2 regions of the Virgibacillus salarius genome follow, and region 2 is predicted to be linked to the other one. Evidence: a T-box and tRNA genes for the amino acid it is inferred to sense, from the RefSeq annotation. Region 2 holds a T-box; the other holds one or more tRNA genes.

Region 1 (4,966 bases), on a different contig from region 2:
GTAATAAGGATGATGAGATTAATTTAAGAGAAGTAATTCATTTAAATCGTGTGAGTGATCTTGCCTTCTGTTATATTAGCATCGTTTTCATATGCTGCCTGCAATTTTCTCGTTATTGGTCCAGGTGTACCGTCCTGTACTTGTTTATTATCGATCATCGTTACAGGCATTACTTCAGAGGTACTACTAGATAAGAATACTTCATCAGCCGTGAAAAGATCTTCTTGTTTAAAACCATTTTCATTAAACGAAATGGATAGGTCATTAGCAAATTGCTCTACGCGCATTCTTACGCACCCATGAAGAATTCGATTAGTAGCAGGATGGGTGTAGATGTCACCATCTTTTACCATATAAATATTAGATGAACTACATTCTGTCACCAAGTCATCACGGTGTAAAATAGCTTCATAGCAGCCATGCTCTTTCGCTTCTTGCTTGGCTAAAACATTTGGCAATAAATTTAAACTCTTAATATAGCAATTTTCCCAGCGTACATCAGGCTGAGTAATGACAGATACGCCCTTTTGTAGGTTCTCCAGGTTGCGTGGGAGGTCTTGAGCATATGCATACATGTTTGCAGGGATACCTTGAGGAAAGACGTGGTCGCGTGGTGCTGATCCACGAGATACTTGTAAGTAAACTTTTCCGTCCCCTGTCATTTTATTTTTTTCAAGTAATTGTAATAACAAATCAGTTATTTCTTCTTTTGTAGCAGCAAGATTAATTTTTACTGCATCAGCAGAACGGAATAGACGATCTACATGCTCTTTTAGTAAATAGTATGAGCCGTCATAAATACGTATTACTTCATAAATACCATCACCAAACTGTAACCCTCTTTCTTCAAAAGGGTATTTCAAGTTATCTTGATGTGTAAAAGTTTTCTGTGCTAAAACAATTGGATATATAGCCATTCTTTCTCGCCTCCCTAAAACTTATGACTATTCTATAACTTCTTTTCAAGGTTGTAAATCCTTACGATGAAAATAGTAAAAAGTATTTCAGAAGGTTATGGCGTAATGATAATCTGTGTGAATTCAAAAAATGATAGCATACAAAAATAAGCGGTTTAAATTATCATGTGATTTTCGTTCATCTATTCCAAAAATAACTGGTAGTAATACCTCCACCTCAAGCAATAAAGTGAAACCAATATGGGTAAGAGAGGGAACGACTACCAGTAAATGTCCAATAGGTTCAACTGATTGAACTTTCACTTTATAGTAGTCGGTTTAGGTAAAAGAATTATACATGTTACAAGTTTAAGAGAATATTAATTTTTTGTCGAAAAAAATTAATATTACTATTGACCTGTCTAAGTCTAATTGCTATAATAAATATTGCGTTCGAAAAAACGATAAATAAATTACATAATTTCTCCAATTTGTTTGCGGGTGTAGTTTAATGGTAAAACCTCAGCCTTCCAAGCTGATGACGAGGGTTCGATTCCCTTCACCCGCTCCATACATATGTCTTAACGCAGTATTTCGTAATGAATGGTACGAAGTATTGCGTTTTTAATTTTTATCTCACATAATAACGACAGTAAGCCCCCGACCTTAAGGAATAAAGTAAAAGTAATATAGATAAGAGAGGGACCGACTGACATAAAATGTCCGATTGGTTCGAACCCTACATGGGAGTAGATCGCAAAGGCGTTGCCACAGGATGTGGCGATTTAACCCTTTGTACGTGTTTGTTTCAGTGAAAACCGGATTGAAGTTTCACTTTATTGACTGTTTTACTTCTTCTATATAAACATGTAAAATTTTTGGCGTAGACAAGAATATTAGTTATATGATTCTTCTAAGGTTGCGTGTTTTTACGCAACTAGTGGCTTATCATTCGCTTATTTCTAAATTCTAACGAAAATGAGGTGTTTATATGAAGCAATTATTATCCACACTTAAACAAATTGATCATAAAGGATACAAAGCATATAAAAGTATACAAGGGCATTATGGTTATACTAATTTTAATTTAGCTATTGATTACGTTCAGGGAGATCCATTTGCATCTCCTTCTAAGATAAGGATGATTATACCCGCGAGCAAACGGCCGATAAAACAAGAATGGCTAAAGACATATTCTAGAAAAATTGCGACCGAAGATGTAATTGCTAGAGTAGTAGGTGAGGCTGTTACAAACCAGGTTTCCACAGTAAAGGGGTCAGGTAAGAGTGGATTGATTATGTTTGATCAACCGGGACAAGAAAAGCTGGAGCGCAGTGCAGTACAAGTTAATTCCTCTTCTATAACCATTTGTATGTCTATCGGTCTTCCTGCAAATGGGAGAAAAATTAATGGGCGGGAAGCGGAGAAATTGTTCGCGCAAGCTCTACCTTCTATTATGAATAGTTCTGTATTTACAATAAAAGATGAGGAAATAGAACAGGCAAATATCCTCGCTGATCAACAAGATTCCATCCGGCAGCAAATGCGGGAGCATGGCTGGATTGCTTTTTTGGCAAACGGGTCAATCTTACCACGTGAGAGTGGTATTAGTAATCGCCCCTTAAAGGATGCAGTAGCTTTTCAAAGCCCATTAAAAAACGAAGTAGAGTTATCCATTCCCCATAGCAGGGAGCCTATTAGAGGAATGGCGATTAAAAAAGGGATCACACTAATTGTAGGTGGAGGATATCATGGGAAAAGTACAGTGTTACAGGCAATTGAAAGAGGTGTGTATTCCCATGTAGAAGGTGACGGACGAGAATTTGTCTTAACGGATGTGGATGCGGTAAAAATCCGAGCGGAGGATGGACGTAAAGTAAGTGGAGTGAATATTTCACCATTTATTAATAATTTGCCCCATGAACAGGATACAGCTTACTTTTTTACAGAAAATGCCAGCGGGAGTACTTCGCAAGCAGCTAATGTCATGGAAGCATTAGAAGCAGGTGCATCTACACTGTTAATTGATGAGGATACAAGCGCAACAAATTTTATGATTCGCGATCATCGAATGCAGTTACTCGTTCAGCAAAACAAAGAACCAATCACTCCGTTTATTGATAAAATAGCACAGCTTCGTGATCAATTAGCTATATCTACCATATTAGTAATGGGTGGATCAGGAGATTATTTTGCGGAAGCTGATACAGTAATTCGCATGGAAGATTATCTACCTTTTCATGTAACTGATGAAGCTAAATCGATAATGGAAAAGTACCCATTGGAACGGTCTGCTGCTGATGCAGGAACCTCTTTCGGTGATGTAACGAGTCGATATTTTCATCAGCGGTCCTTACAGACGAAAAAAGGGAAACGTGCAAAGGTGCAAGCAAAAGGCTTACATCATATTTTGATGGGAAAAACGGATATTTCTTTTGCTTACACGGAACAAATCGTTGATTCATCACAAACAAGAATGATTGCTGAGATTATTCAGTTCTTAGATAGAACACAGCGTTTGCAGGATACCACGCTTTATCAACTTCTTGATAAAATTGAGCATCAAATGACAGAAAAGGGATTGAGTTCTTTTACAGCTTTTCCAAATCAGCATCCGGGAGATTTAGCGCGTCCACGTAGATATGAAATTGCAGCTGTTTTCAATCGAATGCGGACTGCTGTGGTAAAGCAGTAATAGGAGGTTGGACATAACCAATGCATACAGATCAATTAAAGCAAGAGATTATCGAATACAGTAAAAAAATCGGTATTGATAAAATTGGTTTTGCCTCTGCTGATGTGTTTGGAGAATTAAAAGAAAGACTTCGGAGGCAACAGGAATTAAAGTATCAATCCGGTTTTGAAAAAGGAACGATTGAAGAACGGACTGAGCCTAAACGTTTACTTCCGGAGGCGCAATCCATTATCTCCATTGCGTTAGCATATCCATCTCGAATGAAAGATGCACCGAGAAGCACAAGGGAAGAAAGACGGGGTTTGTTTGCGAGGGCCTCTTGGGGTGTTGACTACCATATTGTTATGCGTGATCGATTAGAAAAATTGGCTGCGTTTATTCAAGAAAAAGTACCTGATGGCAAAAATAAAGTAATGGTGGATACCGGTGAATTATCAGACCGGGCTGTTGCAGAACGAGCTGGCATTGGTTTCAGTGGTAAGAATACGTCCATTATTACACCTGAATTTGGATCATTTGTTTACTTAGGGGAATTGATTACAAATGTTCCATTTGTACCAGATGAGCCAGTAGATGATAGCTGTGGGTCATGTACGAAATGTATTGATGCTTGTCCTACTGGCGCGATCGTTCAAGGTGGACAATTAAATGCGCAGCGCTGTATTGCCTTTTTAACGCAAACAAAGGATTTTCTCCCTGACGAATTTCGCTCTAAAATTGGTAACCGAGTTTACGGTTGTGATACATGTCAGGTTGTTTGTCCCAAAAATCACAAGGTGGATTTTCACATTCACCCAGAATTCGAACCAGAGCATGAAGTTGCTAAGCCAAAGCTTATTCCAATGCTGCGTATGTCTAATCGTGAGTTTAAACGTACATTTGGACATATATCAGGCTCTTGGCGAGGTAAAAAACCAATTCAACGTAATACACTGATTGCACTTGGACATTATAAAGATGAAACTGCAGTCGAAGAAATCATTGATGTCATGTTATCTGACCCTAGACCAGTCATTCGTGGGACGGCGGCATGGTCACTTGGCAAAATTGGAACAGAAGAAGCATTTCAAGCTATTAAACGAGCGATGGATAATGAAGATAATGAGCAAGTTCGATTTGAAATGGAAAAGGGATTAGCCTTTCGACCGCCCTCTTCTACCAAGTAGCTGAATAAATCGTTACATTACACTGAAAATATTTAGCTGTTTGACAAGCATTCCCTCCATATACTGCTATTGGAGGGTTTTAGACTATAAACCTTGCTATCACTGGGGTTGTAAAGGGTGGTTAAAAAACCTCCCCCAGTGAATCTTAAATACTTATCATAGAACTGAATACTGTTGCTGCTTTTTTGTCTGCTTGATCATCAGAATAA
Region 2 (8,111 bases):
CCTTGACAATTTCAATAATTTCTTCCTGCCTACTCGATAATTCCATCCCTTCACCACCTAAAAACCATGTGACTTATACTATTTCTTCATATTATAGACTAAAAATAGAGAAAAGAGAATTGTCTCGCACGCGTTTATGGATTAAAAGCTTTGTTTCCATTCTACTTTAGTTAAGTCCGCATATTTCTGTATAAGTGAAGCGATACTTGCTAATAGTGCTAAGCGATTATTACGAATCCTTTCATTATCATCCATTACCATATTATGATCAAAGAAATTGTGAATTGGTTCTGCTAGTTGACCTAATAACAATAAATCCCGTTCTGCATCACGTTCTGATTGTTGGTAAGACTGCTCTATCGAGCAAAATTCTTTATACAATGCCTTTTCCGATTCCGTATCAAATAAATTTGTATCTATATGATTAGAATTAGCTTTTTGAGCTAAGTTTAATACGCGTACAAGTGCTTCTTGAATCGTCTTAAACGAAGCGTCTAACCTTTTATTTGATAAGTTATGTGCCTTTGCTAATGCATACGTATACACACCTATTTCTTTGTGAAGTATCGCTTGAATTATATCTTGTTCAATAGATTCTTCTTTAAATAAATATGCTGCTCGATTCGTCAAGAAATCATGAAGGTTACTAAATGCTTTATCCTTATCCAATATTTGTATGTGTGATTGTTCCATCACTTCCAGTGCAAGATTTATTAATGTTTCCATAGGAATATTCCACTTATTAGCTTCTATAATACGTAAAATGCCCGTTGCTTGACGACGTAAGCCATATGGATCCTGTGAACCAGAAGGAATTAGTCCAACACCAATACAACCAGCCACCGTATCTAATTTATCGGCAATGCTAATAATCGAACCCTCTATAGTATTCGGTAATTCACCATTTGCCTGCTTAGGTAAGTAGTGTTCACGCACCGCTTGTGCTACAGTCCTAGTTTCACCAAAATATTGAGCGTACTTTTCACCAATTACCCCTTGTAATTCTGTAAACTCATTTACCATATTTGTTGAAAGGTCAAATTTACAGATCGATGCAGCTCGCAGAATATTTTCCTTTTCTTCTATGTGCAGTAGATCTGAAATATGGTTTGCTATTACGACAACACGTTTCACTTTGTCTGTAATTGTTCCTAGTTTTTCCTGAAAGACAACTCGATTTAATTTTTCATTATAAAAATCTATAGAATGCTTTAAATCCTCATTATAGAAGAACTCGGCATCGGACAAACGAGCACGTAGTACCTTCTCATTTCCTTTTATTACGGTATTTAATGCATCGTCATTTCCATTTCTAATCCCGACAAAGTAAGGAAGTAGCTCACCTGTATTTGATTTTACTGGAAAATAACGCTGATGCTCTTTCATGGAAGTAATTAATACTTCTTCTGGGAGTTTCAAAAATTGTTTTTCATAAGCGCCCAGAAAAGCTTGTGGGTATTCAACTAAATTACGCACCTCATCAAGTAATTGTTTATCCACCGGTATTTGAATACTATGACTTTTCTCTAACGTATGAATCCCCTCTAAAATTAAATCTTCACGCCGTTTTGGATTAACAATTACAAATTGATCCAATAACGTATCCTCATAGTTCAAAGGATTATTCAAATCAATTTTATCACCAAGAAACCGATGCCCGTAAGTTGTTTTACCACTTTTCACACCAGCAACCTCAAAAGGGATCACCGTGCCGCCAAGTAAAGCCACAAGCCAACGAATGGGACGCGCATATCTCATAGATTGTGTACCCCAACGCATGTTTTTCCCGAATGTAATGGATTCAACAATTTTGTGAAATTCAGGTAATAGTGTAATGGTTTGCTTACCTTCAATATGCTTTTCTACAAAAATATAGTTTGTACCGTTAATTTCTTTACTATAAATGTCGTCTACAGTTTTCCCCTGACCTTTTGTAAAGCCAATTGCAGCTTTTGACCAATTACCGTCTGCAGCTTTTGCAATCTTTTCAGCTGGTCCTTTTACTTCCTCTTCTATTGTTGTTTGCTCTTCCGCTATGCCTTTAATTAGTACAGCAAGACGTCTAGGAGTAGAATAGGAAACAACACTTTCAAATGTAATGCGTAATTCTTGTAGCCAGGATTCGGTTTTTTCTTTAAGCTGTAACTCTGCATCGTCAACAAACCGAGCCGGAAGTTCCTCCACACCTATTTCGAATAAAGCATTTTTTGCCATTTACTGTTCCTCCTTTTTCAGCATAGGAAAACCAAGTCTTTCTCTTTCTTCTACATATGCTTTTGCAATATTTCTAGCTAGATTACGGATTCTACCTATATAGCCAGTTCGCTCTGTTACAGAGATAACACCTTTTGCATCCAATAAATTAAATGTATGCGAGCATTTTAATACATAATCATATGCTGGAAAAACTAAGCCTTTTTCCATTGTCTCCTTTGCTTCCTTTTCATACTTAGTAAATAGATCAAATAACATTTCCGTATTAGATGCCTCAAAAGTATATTTAGAATGCTCATATTCTGGTTGATAAAAGATATCCCTTACAGTAACACCAGATGTCCATTCTAAATCGAACACATTTTCTTCATCTTGAATATAGGATGCTAACCGCTCTATACCATAGGTAAGCTCAACAGCCACTGGGTTTGCTTCTAAACCACCGATCTGTTGAAAATAAGTGAATTGAGTAATTTCCATGCCATCTAACCAAACTTCCCAACCCAATCCAGCTGCTCCAAGTGTTGGATTCTCCCAATTATCCTCCACGAAACGAATATCATGTTCTAGAGGATTAATTCCTAGTTTCTTTAAAGATTCAAGATATAGCTCTTGAACATTGTTTGGAGAAGGCTTCATGATTACTTGAAATTGATGATGCTGATAAAGTCGATTTGGGTTATCCCCATAACGACCGTCCGCAGGTCTTCTTGACGGTTCTACATAAGCAACATTCCATGGTTCAGGACCGAGACTACGCAGCAGTGTCATTGGCGACATGGTACCTGCACCTTTTTCAACATCATAAGCTTGCATAATAATACAGTTTTGTTCAGACCAATGCTTTTGTAATGTTAATATCATTTCCTGAATATTCATCTTCACATATCCTCCATCTTGATATTAGTTAAGTAAAAGACAAAATCCCCGTCCCTATGTCTTTTTTATTAGACATAGGGACGGGGATAGGCCGCGGTTCCACCCTATTTGCTCATCACGAAAATGAGCCACTTTATTATAATCGCTCAGAAGCGCCCTTCCAATTTGCTTTATGATCCAGCTTTCACTATTCTGGATTCGCTTTACATAAATACAAAAAGTACTCCTCTTCATCACAGCAATACTTATTATAATTTATGTACAAATAATACGCTACATTACTGGTTCATGTCAACTTATTTTAATAAATCAATCTGCTTCAAAAATTTCTTTGATTTGATATAATACCCTCCATAATAATCATAATATGCATCTAATAGTTGGCGCAATAATTGTTGATTTTCCTTTTTTACAGAAATATTTCCAACTCGCTGTAAATTAACCGTTGCGAATATACGTAATAGCTTTGCTAACAATTCCGATAATTGAATTGCCTCGCGGTCCATACTTCTACAATGGTGACATAATATCCCGCCCTCCGCAATCGAAAATACAAAAGGTGGTGTGTTACCACCACAATTACTGCAACGATCTAATGTAGGCGCAAAACCACCTTTACCGTAAAGCTTTAATTCATACATCATTGTTGGTATATTTACATCATCATTCTTTTCTATCCATTTCATTGTCTCAAAAAGCTGTTCAAAGATAAATGTATCAGGATCCTTGTCGTCTGATAATTTGTCTGTTAATTCCACAATATACGCAGCATATGCTGTTTTTATAATATCCTCACGTATCGATCGAAAAGAGTGTATGATTTCTCCTTGTTGAATCGTGCTCAACCCAGTTTGAATATAAACAAAAAACTCCGCATAAATGAATGGCTGCGTAACTGCAGCCATTCTACTTTTGGTTTTCTTTGCACCTCTCGCAATTGCAGAAAACTTCCCTATCTTTTTACTATATATCGTAACTATTTTATGTGTTTCCCCATAATCCTGTGTTTTTAAAACAAGTCCTTTTATTTTTTCCAACACGTAGCTTCACCTTTCTTACCTAACAAAGGGAATAGCTTGACCCTACGATTTTCTTCATAAAATTACTTTATAAATTGGTATCTAATGGAGTAACCGTTTGTTCATCATGCTGAGCTCGATCATCTGGATACTGTTCATTTTCCATCTCTTTCATTAATAAATAGGTTTCAATGTTTCCCGTTTGACTGAATACTTTCCACGTAAATTCGATCACAAGAAACCCCACCTTTCTTTAATGTTTGAAAATGTAACTTATTAATTAGAATGACCACTAAACTCAAAACAATTAGTATAAAAATTTACCATGTTTAATATTCATCACTTCGAAAACCGTATTCATGAAGCTGACTTTGTTTGTTTCGCCAATCTTTTTTAACCTTTACCCACAGCTCTAAATACACCTTAGATCCTAATAACGCTTCTATATCTTGTCGAGCCGATTTTCCGATATTTTTTAACATATTCCCTTGCTTGCCAATTAATATACCCTTTTGTGTCTTTCTTTCAGTCACAATTGTAGCCTGTATAAATATGGAGTCAGAATCTCTTTTCTCTATATTTTCTAACATAACGGCGATGGAATGTGGAACCTCTTCTCTGGTCAATTGTAATACTTTCTCTCTAATTAATTCGCCAATGATAAACCGTTCAGGATGATCTGTAACTTGATCTTCTGGATAATACTGTGGACCTTCAGGTAAATGCTCTTTCAATACGTTTAGCATATGATCAACATTGTTTCCTTGCAATGCTGAGATCGGAATAATTTCAGAAAAATCAAGCTTCTCCTTATATTGATCAATTAAAGGAAACAGGTCATCTGGATGAACAAGATCAATCTTATTTATGATCAAATATACTGGCCTTTTTATTTTCTGTAAACGATCTAGGATGTATTGATCACCTTTTCCATAGCCTTCACTCGCATTAATCATAAATAAGACAGCATCCACTTCATTTAACGTATTCTCTGCCGTTTGAACCATAAAATCTCCTAATCGATGTTTTGGTTTATGAATACCTGGTGTATCAATAAATATCATTTGTGCGTCTTGTTGTGTTAAAACTCCTTGGATCTTGTTTCTAGTAGTTTGTGGTTTATCACTCATAATGGCGATTTTTTGGCCTATTACCCTATTCATAAATGTGGATTTCCCTACATTTGGTCTACCAATAATTGCTATAAATCCAGATTTAAATTTATTCTCCATGCTGTTGCCTCCGCGACGTATTCAATATGTTTTATTCATATCATACTACAAATTGGCTCTAGTTTCATGTAATCGACAAAAGCTTTAAAAACTTTTGGTTGTTCTATATAATCCTGCATATCTCCAGACAAAATTTTTACCTTAACAGAAACGGAAGTCTGGATGAGCTATGAGAATGGAAACAAATAAAAAAAAGAGAGCCACGCGACTCTCTAAAATAATACTAATTTTGGTGCAAAAATAATCAATCCTATTCCTGCAGCTGTAATAGCAGAAATAAGAACGGCACCAGCAGCCATATCCTTTATTTGCTTAGCAATTGGATGGATATCGGGTTTCAGATAATCCATCATACTTTCCATTGCACTATTTATCAATTCAGCAGTTAACACCAAGCCTATAGCTAAAAGTATGAACATCCATTCGAACGAAGAAAGCCGACAAATAAAGCCTGCTACTATAACAAGAGATGCAGAAACGAGATGCAGTCGAAAATTGCGTTCATGCTTAATAACATGCATTATTCCGTTCCAGGCATAAGAGAAGCCTATCGATTTCTTATTATCTTTCAATTCCAAACTCACCTAGTATGAGATCTTGTTTGGCAAACATGTTTTTTTCATCCTGTTTAGTCATATGATCATAGCCTAACAGGTGAAGAAAGCCATGAACGGACAAGAAGCCTAATTCTCTTTCAAGGGAATGGTTATACTCATCAGCTTGCTCTCTTGCTTTGTCGATCGAAATAACAATATCACCAAGTAATAACGGAAGGTCCTCATCGATAATATCTATTTCGCCTTCTCCAGCCTCCTGCATGGCAAAAGATATTACATCTGTTGGTACATTTTTTTGCCGGTAATTACGATTTATTTCTTGAATTTCTTTATTACTTACAAAATTAATGGAAAGCTCCGCTTCTTGACTAACGCCTTCTTTTTTAGCTGCGTAGGTAATTAACCGCTGTATCATATCAATATAATCACTTGGAACAGAATTTGTCTGATCATGAAAATCAATATACATCTATTTTGCCTCCTTTACCGGATATTGAATACGAGAGTGAAAAATTCCTTTCAAGGTATTGCACGTTATACGTTGGATTGTATGAAGTTCCTTTAACGTAAGTGGACATTCATCAAGCTGACCATCTGTCATTTTATTATTTATTATAGACGCTACTATTTCTTCTATTTTTTCTTCTGTTGGCTCTTTTAATGAGCGAACTGCTGCTTCTACTGAATCACAAATACTAATAATTGCAGCTTCTTTTGTCTGTGGTTTTGGACCTGGATAACGAAACTGCTCTTCTGTTACCTGCTTCCCTGCATCTTTTGCTTTATAATAAAAGTATGTTAACAGGGATGTACCGTGATGTTGTTTCGCTATATCTATAATCTCCTTTGGTAAACGATGTTGTTTTAACATCTGTGCACCATCGTATGGATGACTAATGATGATCTCCGCGCTCTCCTCCGGTGCGATAACATCATGAGGATTTTTTATTGCCAATTGATTTTCAATAAAATAATGCGGGCGTACTGTCTTCCCAAGATCATGATAATATGCTCCAACTCTAGCTAGTAACCCATTAGCGCCAATTGCCTCGCACGCTGTTTCACTTAGATTAGCAACCATGATGGAATGATGATATGTTCCCGGTGCTTCCGTTAAAAGCTTCTTCAAAAGCGGATGATTGGGACTTGAAAGCTGTAATAGCTTTATGTCTGATAATATTCCCAATGATGTCTCAAAAAATGGTAATAAGCCCATCGTAAGAACTGCCGATAAAAAGGCAGATGCCGCAGCAAAAGACGATTGAATAAATATATCTGTTAAGACATATTTTTCAAATGATAGAAATATAAATAGTACTACAATCATTATATTTACAATACCCATCCCAATACCAGCTTTTAATATAGCTAGACGATCCTTGACATTCATAAGAAAAAAAACTGCTGCTAATTGAGATAGAAAGAAATATATACCAGCCTCTACATTTAAGGATCCAGGTATTTGGCTATTAAAAATAACACTACCTAATATCGCATACAATCCACTAAAAACAATGGCAGTACGTTCATGAATCAATTGTTTGAGTAGTAATGAACCTGTTGCAATTGGCATTACATAAAACAGCTGGTTCACTTGCGTCGTAAACATGCTAACAATTTTCATTAAAGCGATGACGATTACACTTATTAATAGTATCGAGATGATTTTACCTCGATCTAAACGATAGTTTTTCGCAACCCAATTCATTTCATGTACGACAATCGTACAAAGTAACAAAATTAATAACGCCAATCCAATGCCAGGGAATAAATTCCTCTCTTTATCAAGCACACCAACAAGTTTTAACTTCTCATATATTTCATTTGTTATAATTTGTTCCTCTCGAACAATAATTTCCCCTGCCCTAATAACTACTGGCTCTACGCTACTTGCCGCTTCCTTTCTAGCAGTAGATGTTTTATCTACATCAAAGAATGAGTTCTCAACAACAGCGAACTCACTTAATTTTGTTAAAACGTCTTTAAGATCCGCGTCTAACTCCGTATACTTTATATTCTGTTTTATGGATGTGATCGCGCTTTGCGTATTCTCCGTCCGAACTCCGTTATTCATTACCTTTGTTAATGACTCAACAAATAACTTTCTTCCCTTATTACGTTCTTCCTTAGGAATTTCTACTAATTGAGAAAGCGAATTATCACTTACTCGCTCTGTAATTTCAGGAGATAATATCTGTTTCAAGCGTTGA

The links. The T-box of region 2 lies ahead of glyQ (glycine--tRNA ligase subunit alpha). A T-box ahead of a tRNA ligase gene usually reads a tRNA of that ligase, here a tRNA-Gly.
Region 1: it encodes a tRNA-Gly, which carries the amino acid that the T-box ahead of glyQ (glycine--tRNA ligase subunit alpha) is inferred to sense. The anticodon was not compared.

What each region holds. Positions count from the first base shown of each region.
Region 1 is NZ_BAAACY010000069.1:363-5,328, forward strand. Features, by position in the region: gene dat (D-amino-acid transaminase) at 42-917, opposite strand; tRNA gene ABDZ84_RS09430 (tRNA-Gly) at 1,394-1,467, shown strand; gene ABDZ84_RS09435 (ABC-ATPase domain-containing protein) at 1,888-3,591, shown strand; gene queG (tRNA epoxyqueuosine(34) reductase QueG) at 3,612-4,757, shown strand.
Region 2 is NZ_BAAACY010000131.1:12,419-20,529, forward strand. Features, by position in the region: gene ccpN (transcriptional regulator CcpN) at 1-46, opposite strand, end outside; gene glyS (glycine--tRNA ligase subunit beta) at 142-2,214, opposite strand; gene glyQ (glycine--tRNA ligase subunit alpha) at 2,215-3,093, opposite strand; T-box leader at 3,167-3,339, opposite strand; gene recO (DNA repair protein RecO) at 3,390-4,133, opposite strand; gene ABDZ84_RS16415 (YqzL family protein) at 4,201-4,347, opposite strand; gene era (GTPase Era) at 4,442-5,344, opposite strand; gene ABDZ84_RS16425 (diacylglycerol kinase family protein) at 5,557-5,916, opposite strand; gene ybeY (rRNA maturation RNase YbeY) at 5,906-6,370, opposite strand; gene ABDZ84_RS16435 (HD family phosphohydrolase) at 6,371-8,111, opposite strand, start outside.